3 regions of the Streptomyces sp. NPDC005706 genome follow, and region 2 is predicted to be linked to each of the others. Evidence: riboswitches for the same ligand, from Rfam matches in the RefSeq annotation. Region 2 holds a riboswitch; each other region holds the start of a gene.
What was found. A riboswitch is a leader RNA that binds a small molecule or an ion and turns the genes downstream of it on or off. The one in region 2 is predicted to bind thiamine pyrophosphate.

Region 1 (3,270 bases), on a different contig from region 2:
CCACTTCCAGGGTGGAGAACGTGGGGCCGCCGAGGATCTGCACCACACCGAAGGAGGTGAAGGTGAACAGGAAGACCATCAGTGCGGCGGCGGCCACGGCGGGCGCGAGGGCGGGCAGGGTGACCTTCCGCCACGCCGTCAGCGGTGAGGCGCCCAGCATCCGCGCGGCCTGCTCCTGCCGGGGGTCGAGCTGGGCCCACAGCCCGCCGACGGTCCGTACGACGACCGCGTAGTTGAAGAAGACGTGCGCCAGCAGGATCGCCCACACGGTGGTGTCCAGCCGTACGCCCCACAGGTCGTCGAGCAGCCCGCCGCGTCCGACCAGCGCCAGGAACGCCGTGCCCACGACGACGGTCGGCAGCACGAACGGGACCGTGACGACCGCCCGCAGCAGTTGTCTGCCGGGGAAGTCGAAGCGGGCGAAGACATGGGCGGCGGGCAGCGCGAGCAGCAGGGTGAGCGCGGTGGAGGCGAGCGCCTGCCAGGTGGTGAACCACAGCACGTGCCCGATGTCCGGCTGGGTGACGACGTCCGCCACCCGCCCGAACCGCCAGCCGCCGTCCGCCTTCAGCCCGCGCGCCACGATCGCGGCGACGGGCCAGGCGAAGAACACCGCGAAGAACGCGACGGGCAGGGCCATCAGCCCCAGCCGCGCCGCGCTCCCGCGCGCGGTGCCCTCGCGGGCCGTCACCTCAGTACGAGCGACGTCCACGACTTGACCCAGCTGTCACGGTTGGCGGCGATGGTGCCGGGGGCCATGGTCTCGGGGTCCTTGGCCTGCGGCCCGTACTTCGCGAAGTCCGGCGGCACCGCCGCGCCCTCGCGCACCGGGTAGACGAACATGTTGAGCGGCATGTCCTCCTGGAACTCCTTGGTGAGCAGGAAGTCCAGGAACGCCTTGCCTCCCTTGGTGTTCTTCGCGTTGCTCAGCAGGCCCGCGTACTCGGTCTGCCGGAAGCAGGTGCCCTGGGACACCCCGGTGGGGGCGGTGCTGGGCCGCTTCTTCGCGTAGATGACCTCGGCGGGCGGCGAGGAGGCGTACGACACCACCAGCGGCCGGTCGCCGCCGGCCTTCTTGCCCTCCGACGACCCGGAGAACTCCTGGTAGTAGGCCTGCTCCCAGCCGTCGACGACCTTGACGCCGTTGGCCTTGAGCTTCTTCCAGTAGTCCTGCCAGTCGTCGTTACCGAACTTGGCGGCGCTGCCCAGCAGGAAGCCGAGGCCCGGCGAGGAGGTGGCCGCGTTCTCGGTGACGAGGAGGTTCTTGTACGCCGGCTTGGCCAGGTCGGCGAAGGACTGCGGCGGGGTGAGCCTGTGCTCGCTGAACCAGGCCTTGTCGTAGTTGACGCAGATGTCGCCGGTGTCGACGGGCGTGACGCGGTGCTTGTCCTGGTCGACGCGGTACTGGGGCAGCACCTGGTCGGACCCCTTCGGCTGGTAGGACTGGAACAGCCCGTTGTCCAGGGCGCGGGAGAGCAGCGTGTTGTCGACGCCGAAGAAGACGTCGCCCTGCGGGTTGTCCTTGGTCAGCAGCGCCTTGTTGACCGCCTGCCCGGCGTCGCCGCTCTTGAGGACCTTGACCTTGTATCCGGACTTCTTCTCGAAGTCCTTCATGACGCTCTTCGAGACGAGCCAGGAGTCGTGGCTGACGAGGGTCACGGTTTCGGAGTCCGCGGCGGAGCCCTTGGCGTCGCCCGACCCGCACCCGGTCAGCACGGGCAGGGCGACGAGACCGAGCCCGGCGGCCACGGCCACGAGGGTCTTGTTGTGCACTGGATGTCCTCCTGGGGTTGGCCAGGAAGAGACGCGGCCCTGCCCGGGCTCCACGAGGGAGCCCGGGCAGGGCGCAACAGCTTGAGTGGTGACCGAACTTCCTACCCAGAATGACCTGGGCGAGGTTCAGAGGGTCTGCGGCCCGGTTGCCGCACTCTCAGCGCTGTGGCGCTCCCCTGTCGGAATATGCAGATGTGTTGACGTGGCCAGATTATCGCTCGGTCGCCGCGAGCTGACCACAGGCCCCGTCGATCTCCTGCCCCCGGGTGTCCCGGATCGTGACCGGTACACCATGGGCCGCGATGGCCTCCACGAACGCCTTCTCGTCCTCGGGCCGCGAGGCGGTCCACTTGGAGCCCGGCGTCGGGTTCAGCGGGATGAGGTTGACGTGCACGGGCTTGCCCCTGAGCAGCCGGCCGAGCCGGTCACCGCGCCAGGCCTGGTCGTTGATGTCCCGGATCAGCGCGTACTCGATGGACAGCCGGCGCCCGGACTTCGCGGAGTACTCGAACCCGGCGTCCAGCACCTCGCGCACCTTCCACCGCGTGTTCACGGGGACGAGGGTGTCGCGCAGTTCGTCGTCGGGCGCGTGCAGGGAGATCGCGAGCCGGCACTTGAAGCCCTCGTCGGAGAACCGGTGGATGGCCGGGACCAGCCCGACCGTCGACACGGTGATGCCGCGCTGCGACAGCCCGAGCCCGTCGGGAGCGGGGTCGGTCAGCGCCCGGACGGCACCCACGACCCGCTTGTAGTTGGCGAGCGGCTCGCCCATGCCCATGAAGACGATGTTGGACAGCCGCGCGGGCCCGCCCGGCACCTCTCCGTCCCGCAGCGCCCGCATCCCGTCCACGATCTGGTGCACGATCTCCGCGGTGGACAGGTTCCGGTCGAGACCGGCCTGCCCGGTCGCGCAGAACGGGCAGTTCATCCCGCACCCGGCCTGCGAGCTGATGCACATGGTGACCCGGTCCGGGTACCGCATCAGCACGGATTCCACGAGCGTGCCGTCGAACAGCCGCCACAGCGTCTTGCGGGTCGTCCCCTCGTCGGTCGACAGATGCCGCACGACGGTCATCAGCTCGGGCAGCAGCGCTTCGCGCAGTCTGCCGCGCGCGGCGGCGGGGATGTCGGTCCACTCCGCCGGGTCGTGCGCGTACCGCGCGAAGTAGTGCTGCGACAGCTGCTTGGCACGGAACGGCTTCTCACCCATCTCGGCCACGGCGTCCTTGCGCTCGGCGGGCGTGAGATCGGCGAGATGCCGCGGCGGCTTCTTGGCTCCGCGGGGGGCGACGAAAGTGAGTTCTCCGGGCTTAGGCATGGCTGTACCAGTGTCGCAGATCCAAAAGGGTGACCTGCGGCTGCCGGTCGCTACGACTGTCATTAGTAGGCGTCACCGGTCGCCACTGAGCGGCCTCGGACGGCCCAGGGACGGCCCAGCGGGTGGGGCCGTGCGCCCTGGTTGAGCTGCCCCTGTCTCTCGTTCCGGTCCACTCACGC
Region 2 (3,270 bases):
ACCAGCTGCCGCACGCGCGTCACCTCGACATCGAGCCGTTCGGCGATGTCGGGGAGGGTGAGCCAGCCGGGGACGAGTGCATCGATCTTTGCGTCAATCTCGGTCACGGGATCTAGCCTGCCATCCGTCACCGACAGTCGGAAGCCAGGCCGGTCCGCGTGGGGGCCACCCCCCTAGTCGAGGGTGGCGCTCTTCAGGGGCCGCGCCGGGTCGGCCAGGACCTCGGGGTCCATGCGGCGGCCCGTCTCGATCAGCCGCCGGCCCTGGGCCAGGTCGCGGGGCCGGCCCACGGCCAGCAGGGCCACCAGCCGGTCCTCGCGCAGCCAGCAGACGGACCAGGCGGGGCCGTCCGGCTCGCCGCGCCACACCATGCGGTCGGCGGCGGCGTGGTGGCCCGCGTACTGGACGAACCGGCCGAACTGCTCCGACCAGAAGTACGGCACCGGGTCGTAGACCGCGGGGATCTCGCCGAGGATGTTCGCGGCGACCGTGCGCGGCCCCTGCAGGGCGTTGTCCCAGTGGTGGACCAGCAGCCGGGCGCCGTAGCGGGCGGACGGGAAGGAGGCGCAGTCGCCGACGGCGTACACGTCCTCGGCGGAGGCGCGCAGCCGGTCGTCGGCGAGGATCTCGCCCTGCGGGCCCAGCTCGATGCCGGAGCCGGCCAGCCAGGCGGTGGCGGGGCGGGCGCCGATGCCGACCACGACGGCGTCCGCGGGCAGCCGGGTGCCGTCGTCGAGCAGCACCGCACCCGGTTCCACGCGCTCCACGCGCGCGTCCGTGCGCAGTTCGGCGCCGCTGTCGGCGTACCAGGCGGTCATGGGCGCGGCGACCTCGGCGGGCAGCGCGCCGGCGAGCGGCCGGTCGGCGGCCTCCACGACGGTCACGGCGCAGCCCGCCTCGCGGGCGGCGGTGGCGAACTCGGCGCCGATCCAGCCCGCGCCGACGACCACGATGTCGTGCTGCCGGGCCAGCACCGGCCGCAGCCGCTCGGCGTCGTCCAGGGTGCGCAGCAGGTGCACGCCGGGCACGCCCTCGGTGCCGGGCAGTGTGACCGGCTCGGCGCCGGTGGCGAGGACCAGGACGTCGTACGGCACGGGACCGGCCTCGGTGTCCAGTTCGTGGTCGGCGGGGCGCACACCCAGCGCCTCGCAGCCGAGCCTGAGTTCGATGCCGAGGGACTCGAAGTCCACGTCGAAGGCGGAGCCCTCGGCCGTGCCGAGGAGCACGGCCTTGGACAGCGGCGGCCGGTCGTAGGGCTGGTGGGGCTCGGCGCCGATCAGGGTGACGGTGCCCGTGAAGCCCTGTTCCCGCAGGGCCACCGCGGTCTGCACCCCGGCCATGCCCGCGCCGGCGACCACCACGCGCCGCCGCGGCGGCGTGTCCTGCTGTGCTGTCTGCTCGCTCACCCGATCACCTTAGACAACTGACGGAACGTCAGTCAGCGGGCGTGCTCGGTGACCTGCTCCACGACGCTGGTCCCGGCGCCCTCCTGCGACTCCCACTCCCAGGTCTCCTCCAGCCGCACCCGCCCGTCGGGCAGCTCCACGACCGTCGACACGCAGTGCCCCGAGGAGGTGGTCCCGTCCTGCTTGAGCTGTACGTAACGGAAGTCCAGCCGGTCGCCCTCCCGGGTGCCGACCAGATGGCCGCGCACCACGTCGCCGCCCGCGTACTCGGCCCAGATCTCGCCGCCTTGCTCGTGGTAGGCGAAGCGGGTGCGCGTACCCACCTGACCCGGGGCCTGGTCCGCCACCGGGGCGAGGAAGAGTCCGTCGAGCGAGCGGGCCATGGGGCGGGGCTCCTTACGGGGTCGGGGGGCCGAGGGCTAGGGTGGCCACCGTACAAGCACTCGCGGGAGCCCGGACGCACCGGGCTGAGAGGGAGGCTGGCGGCCTCCGACCGTACGAACCTGATCCGGGTCATGCCGGCGAAGGGAGGGGCTGGACGCCCATGCCGTCACGTACGTCCGACGTCCTCGTCATCGGGGGCGGGATCATCGGCCTGGTCACGGCCTGGCGTGCCGCGCAGCGCGGGCTCACCACGGCCGTGGTGGACCCCGAGCCCGGCGGCGGAGCCGCGCGGGTCGCTGCGGGGATGCTGGCCGCGGTCACCGAACTGCACTACGGCGAGGAGAAACTGCTCGCCCTCAACCTGGAATCGGCCCGCCGCTACCCGGACTTCGCGGCCGAGCTGACCGAACTGACCGGTCACGACCTGGGCTACCGGCGCTGCGGCACGCTCGCCGTGGCGCTCGACTCGGACGACCGCGCCCATCTGCGGGAGCTGCACGCCCTGCAGCGGCGCTCGGGGCTCGACTCCGAGTGGCTGTCGGGGCGGGAGTGCCGGCGCCTCGAACCGATGCTCGCGCCCGGGGTGCGGGGCGGGCTGCGGGTCGACGGCGACCACCAGATCGACCCCCGACGGCTGGCGTCCGCCCTGGTGGACGCGTGCGAGCGGGCCGGGGTGGTGTTCCACCGGTGCTGGGCCGAGCGGCTCGACGTCGCCGGGGGCCGGGCCGCCGGGGTCACCGCGGCGGACGGCACCCGGCTGGGCGCGGGCCGGGTGGTGCTCGCCGGCGGCAGCCTCAGCGGGCGTCTCGCGGGCGTCCCGGACGATCTGCTGCCCCCGGTGCGGCCGGTGAAGGGGCAGGTGCTGCGGCTGACCGTGCCCCGGCGGTACGCGCCGTTCCTGAGCCGTACCGTGCGGGCGGTGGTGCGCGGCAGCCAGGTCTACCTGGTGCCCCGGGAGAACGGCGAGCTGGTCGTCGGCGCGACCAGCGAGGAGCTGGGCTGGGACACCACGGTGACCGCGGGAGGCGTGTACGAGCTGCTGCGCGACGCCCATGAGCTGGTGCCGGGGATCACCGAGCTGCCCCTGACCGAGACCCGGGCCGGTCTGCGCCCCGGTTCCCCCGACAACGCCCCGCTGCTCGGCCCGTCCGGGCTCGACGGGCTGCTGCTGGCCACCGGGCACTACCGCAACGGCGTGCTGCTCACTCCCGTCACCGGAGACGTCATGGCCGAGCTGCTGACCGGCGGCGAGCTGCCGGAGACAGCCCGTCCGTTCACCCCGGAGCGCTTCGGCGCCGCACTCGTGGAGCAGCCCGCATGAGCATCTGTGTCTCGGTCAACGGCGAGCGCCGGGAGATCGCCCCGGGCACCGCGCTGGACGCGCTGGTGAAGACCCTGACCGTGGCACCCTCCGGGGTGGCCGCGGCCGTCAACGAGACCGTCGTACCGCGCGCGCGGTGGGCGGCCACCGCGCTCCTCG
Region 3 (3,270 bases), on a different contig from region 2:
ACGGGATGCGCACCGGAGCCACCGGCACCGGCCGGCCCGGGGCGGTCGGCCGACACCACCAGGGCGGCGAGGGCAGTGGTGACCGGAACCGAGGCGACCAGCCCGATCGAGCCCACCAGCGTGCGCACGATCTCCTCGGCCACCAGCTCGCTGTTGGCCACCGCGCCCACGCTGCTCTGCGCGATCGAGAACAGCAGGAGCAGCGGCAGGGCGGCACCGGCGTAGGCGAGCACAAGCGTGTTGACGACCGAGGCGATGTGGTCGCGGCCGATCCGGATGCCCGCCCGGTACAGGTCGCGCCAGCCCATCGCCGGATTCGCCTCGTGCAGCTCCCAGACCGCCGACGTCTGGGTCACCGTCACATCGTCCAGGACACCCAGCGAACCGATGATGACTCCGGCCAGCAGCAGACCGCTCATGTCTATCGACGGAAACAGACCGTGGATCAGACCGGTGCTGTCGTCCGTGTTGCCGGTCAACGCGGCCCAGTCGATGAACCCGGAGCCGAGAACGCCGATCAGCAGCAGGGAGGCCAGGGTGCCGAGCACCGCGACCGATGTACGCGCTGAAAGGCCATGGCACATGTAGAGCGCGATGAGCATGATCGCGCTAGCCCCGACGACGGCCACGAGCAGCGGATTCGAGCCCTGAAGGATCGCGGGCAGGATGAAGAACGTCAGCACCAGGAAGCTCACGGCCAGCGCGACCAGGGCCATGACCCCGCGCATCCGTCCCACCACGACGACGGCGAGCGCGAAGATGCCCGCGAGCAGCGCCATGGGGAACTTCCGGTTCACATCGGTCACGGAGTACTGCAGGTCCTTGGGCGCCGAGGGCTCGTAGGCGACCACGACCTTCTCGCCCTGGTGCAACTGCCGTGACTGGTCCGGCTGCACGATCTCGGTGAAGGTCCGGCCCTCGTCCTTGCCGGTGTCGACCCGGATCGTCGCCTTCCTGCAGGTGCCCTTCGCCTCGTTCTGTGCCGAGCCGTCACCTGGAGCGGAGGTGCCGCCCGCCGCCGTACCGCCCGATGCGTTGACCGACTTGCAGCTCAGCTCGACCACCTGGGTGACCGTGGCCTGCTGTGTCTGCCGGTCGAAGCCGACACCGGTGCGCTCGTGCGACGGAGCTCCTCCGGGCCACAGAATCATCAGGCCGACCACGACGGCGGCGGTGAACGGGACGAGGATCGCCGCGATGACCTTGCGCAGGTGCTTCGAAACGGGCGCGGCGGGCCCATGGCTGTGACCGTGTGAGTGGCCATGACCATGGCCTGGTTCGGAGCCCCCTTGACGCGGCGGCTCGGAGGGCGGGTAGGGGTGCTGTTCCGTCGTGGTCACCGCCCGATCATCGCAAGAACGAAGGGGGCCCTCTGTTCACCGCGCCCGAACTGACGCTAGCGTGGAGGCACCTTTGCACACGCGGGAGCTCGGAGCACCGGGCTGAGAGGGCGCTGACCTCCGTATACGCGATGTTTCACGTGGAACGTCATTTCCCGGGAGACATCCGAAGTCGGAAACCGCTGCGTCGACCGCCGAACCTGTTACCGGGTAATGCCGGCGTAGGGAGTAGGTCTCATGACCAACAAGGACGCACGCACGCCTGCCTCCGCTCAGGACGAGAAGTCCCAGGAGGCCGGAAAGTCCATCGGCTGGCACAAGGCGTACGTCGAGGGTTCACGCCCCGACCTCTGTGTGCCGGTCCGTCAAGTGCACCTCACCAACGGGCAGTCGGTCACGCTGTACGACACATCGGGCCCGTACACCGATCCACTCGTCGACACCGATGTCCGCCGAGGGCTGTCGGCGCTGAGGGAGAACTGGATCATCGCCCGCGGTGACACCGAGGAGTACGCGGGCCGCCCCGTCCGACCAGAGGACGACGGGATCAAGCACACCTCGCCGCGTGGCGGGCTGCGCAACCTGGACGCGGTGTTCCCCGGGCGCCCGCGTCAGCCGCGCCGCGGCCGTGAGGGTCAGGCGGTCACCCAGCTCGCGTACGCGCGCAGGGGTGAGGTCACGCCCGAGATGGAGTACGTGGCCATCCGGGAGAACGTCTCTCCCGAGGTGGTCCGTGAGGAGATCGCGGCGGGCCGCGCGGTATTGCCGGCCAACGTGAACCACCCGGAGATCGAGCCGATGATCATCGGTAAGGGCTTCCTGGTGAAGGTCAACGCCAACATCGGCAACTCCGCGGTCACCTCCTCGATCGAGGAGGAGGTCGAGAAGATGACCTGGGCGACCCGCTGGGGCGCCGACACGGTCATGGACCTCTCCACCGGCCGCAACATCCACACCACCCGCGAGTGGGTGCTGCGCAACTCCCCCGTGCCCATCGGCACCGTCCCGCTCTACCAGGCGCTGGAAAAGGTCGACGGCAGGGCCGAGGAACTGACCTGGGAGATCTACAAGGACACCGTGATCGAGCAGGCCGAGCAGGGCGTGGACTACATGACCGTCCACGCCGGCGTGCGCCTGCCGTATGTGCCGCTCACCGCCAACCGCAAGACCGGCATCGTCTCGCGGGGCGGCTCGATCATGGCCGCGTGGTGCCTGGCGCACCACAAGGAGTCGTTCCTGTACGAGAACTTCGAGGAGCTCTGCGAGATCCTCGCCGCCTACGACGTCACGTACTCGCTGGGCGACGGTCTGAGGCCGGGCTCGATCGCGGACGCCAACGACGAGGCGCAGTTCGCGGAGTTGCGCACGCTCGGGGAACTCAACCGGATCGCCAGGCGTTTCAACGTACAGACCATGATCGAGGGCCCGGGCCACGTCCCGATGCACAAGATCAAGGAGAACATCGACCTTCAGCAGGAGATCTGCGATGAAGCTCCGTTCTATACGCTCGGCCCGCTGACCACGGACATCGCGCCGGCGTACGACCACATCACCTCCGGTATCGGCGCCGCGATGATCGCCTGGTGGGGCACGGCGATGCTCTGCTACGTCACGCCCAAGGAGCACCTGGGCCTGCCCAACCGTGACGACGTCAAGACCGGGGTCATCACCTACAAGATCGCCGCCCATGCGGCGGACCTCGCCAAGGGGCACCCGGGCGCGCAGGAGTGGGACGACGCGCTGTCCGACGCCCGCTTCGAGTTCCGGTGGGAGGACCAGTTCAACCTCGCCCTGGACCCCGACACGGCACGGGAGTTCCACGACGAGACCCTGCCGGCCGAACCCGCCAAGACGGCCCACTTCTGCTCCATGTGCGGGCCGAAGTTCTGCAGCATGAAGATCTCCCAGGACATCCGTCGGGAACACGGCG

Region 1: it holds a riboswitch for thiamine pyrophosphate, as region 2 does, so the genes downstream of both, ABZ478_RS29570 (thiamine ABC transporter substrate-binding protein) here and thiO (glycine oxidase ThiO) in region 2, are expected to answer to the same signal.
Region 3: it holds a riboswitch for thiamine pyrophosphate, as region 2 does, so the genes downstream of both, thiC (phosphomethylpyrimidine synthase ThiC) here and thiO (glycine oxidase ThiO) in region 2, are expected to answer to the same signal.

Annotation. Positions count from the first base shown of each region.
Region 1 covers NZ_JBEXYS010000025.1:47,006-50,275, forward strand. Annotated here, with positions in the region: gene ABZ478_RS29565 (iron ABC transporter permease) at 1-640, opposite strand, end outside; gene ABZ478_RS29570 (thiamine ABC transporter substrate-binding protein) at 688-1,773, opposite strand; TPP riboswitch at 1,854-1,961, opposite strand; gene rlmN (23S rRNA (adenine(2503)-C(2))-methyltransferase RlmN) at 1,985-3,091, opposite strand.
Region 2 covers NZ_JBEXYS010000009.1:27,830-31,099, reverse strand. Annotated here, with positions in the region: gene ABZ478_RS17530 (Rv2175c family DNA-binding protein) at 1-107, opposite strand, end outside; gene ABZ478_RS17525 (FAD-dependent oxidoreductase) at 174-1,406, opposite strand; gene ABZ478_RS17520 (hypothetical protein) at 1,439-1,789, opposite strand; TPP riboswitch at 1,842-1,953, shown strand; gene thiO (glycine oxidase ThiO) at 1,951-3,111, shown strand; gene thiS (sulfur carrier protein ThiS) at 3,114-3,270, shown strand, end outside.
Region 3 covers NZ_JBEXYS010000016.1:158,775-162,044, reverse strand. Annotated here, with positions in the region: gene ABZ478_RS24815 (YibE/F family protein) at 1-1,340, opposite strand, end outside; TPP riboswitch at 1,412-1,585, shown strand; gene thiC (phosphomethylpyrimidine synthase ThiC) at 1,578-3,270, shown strand, end outside.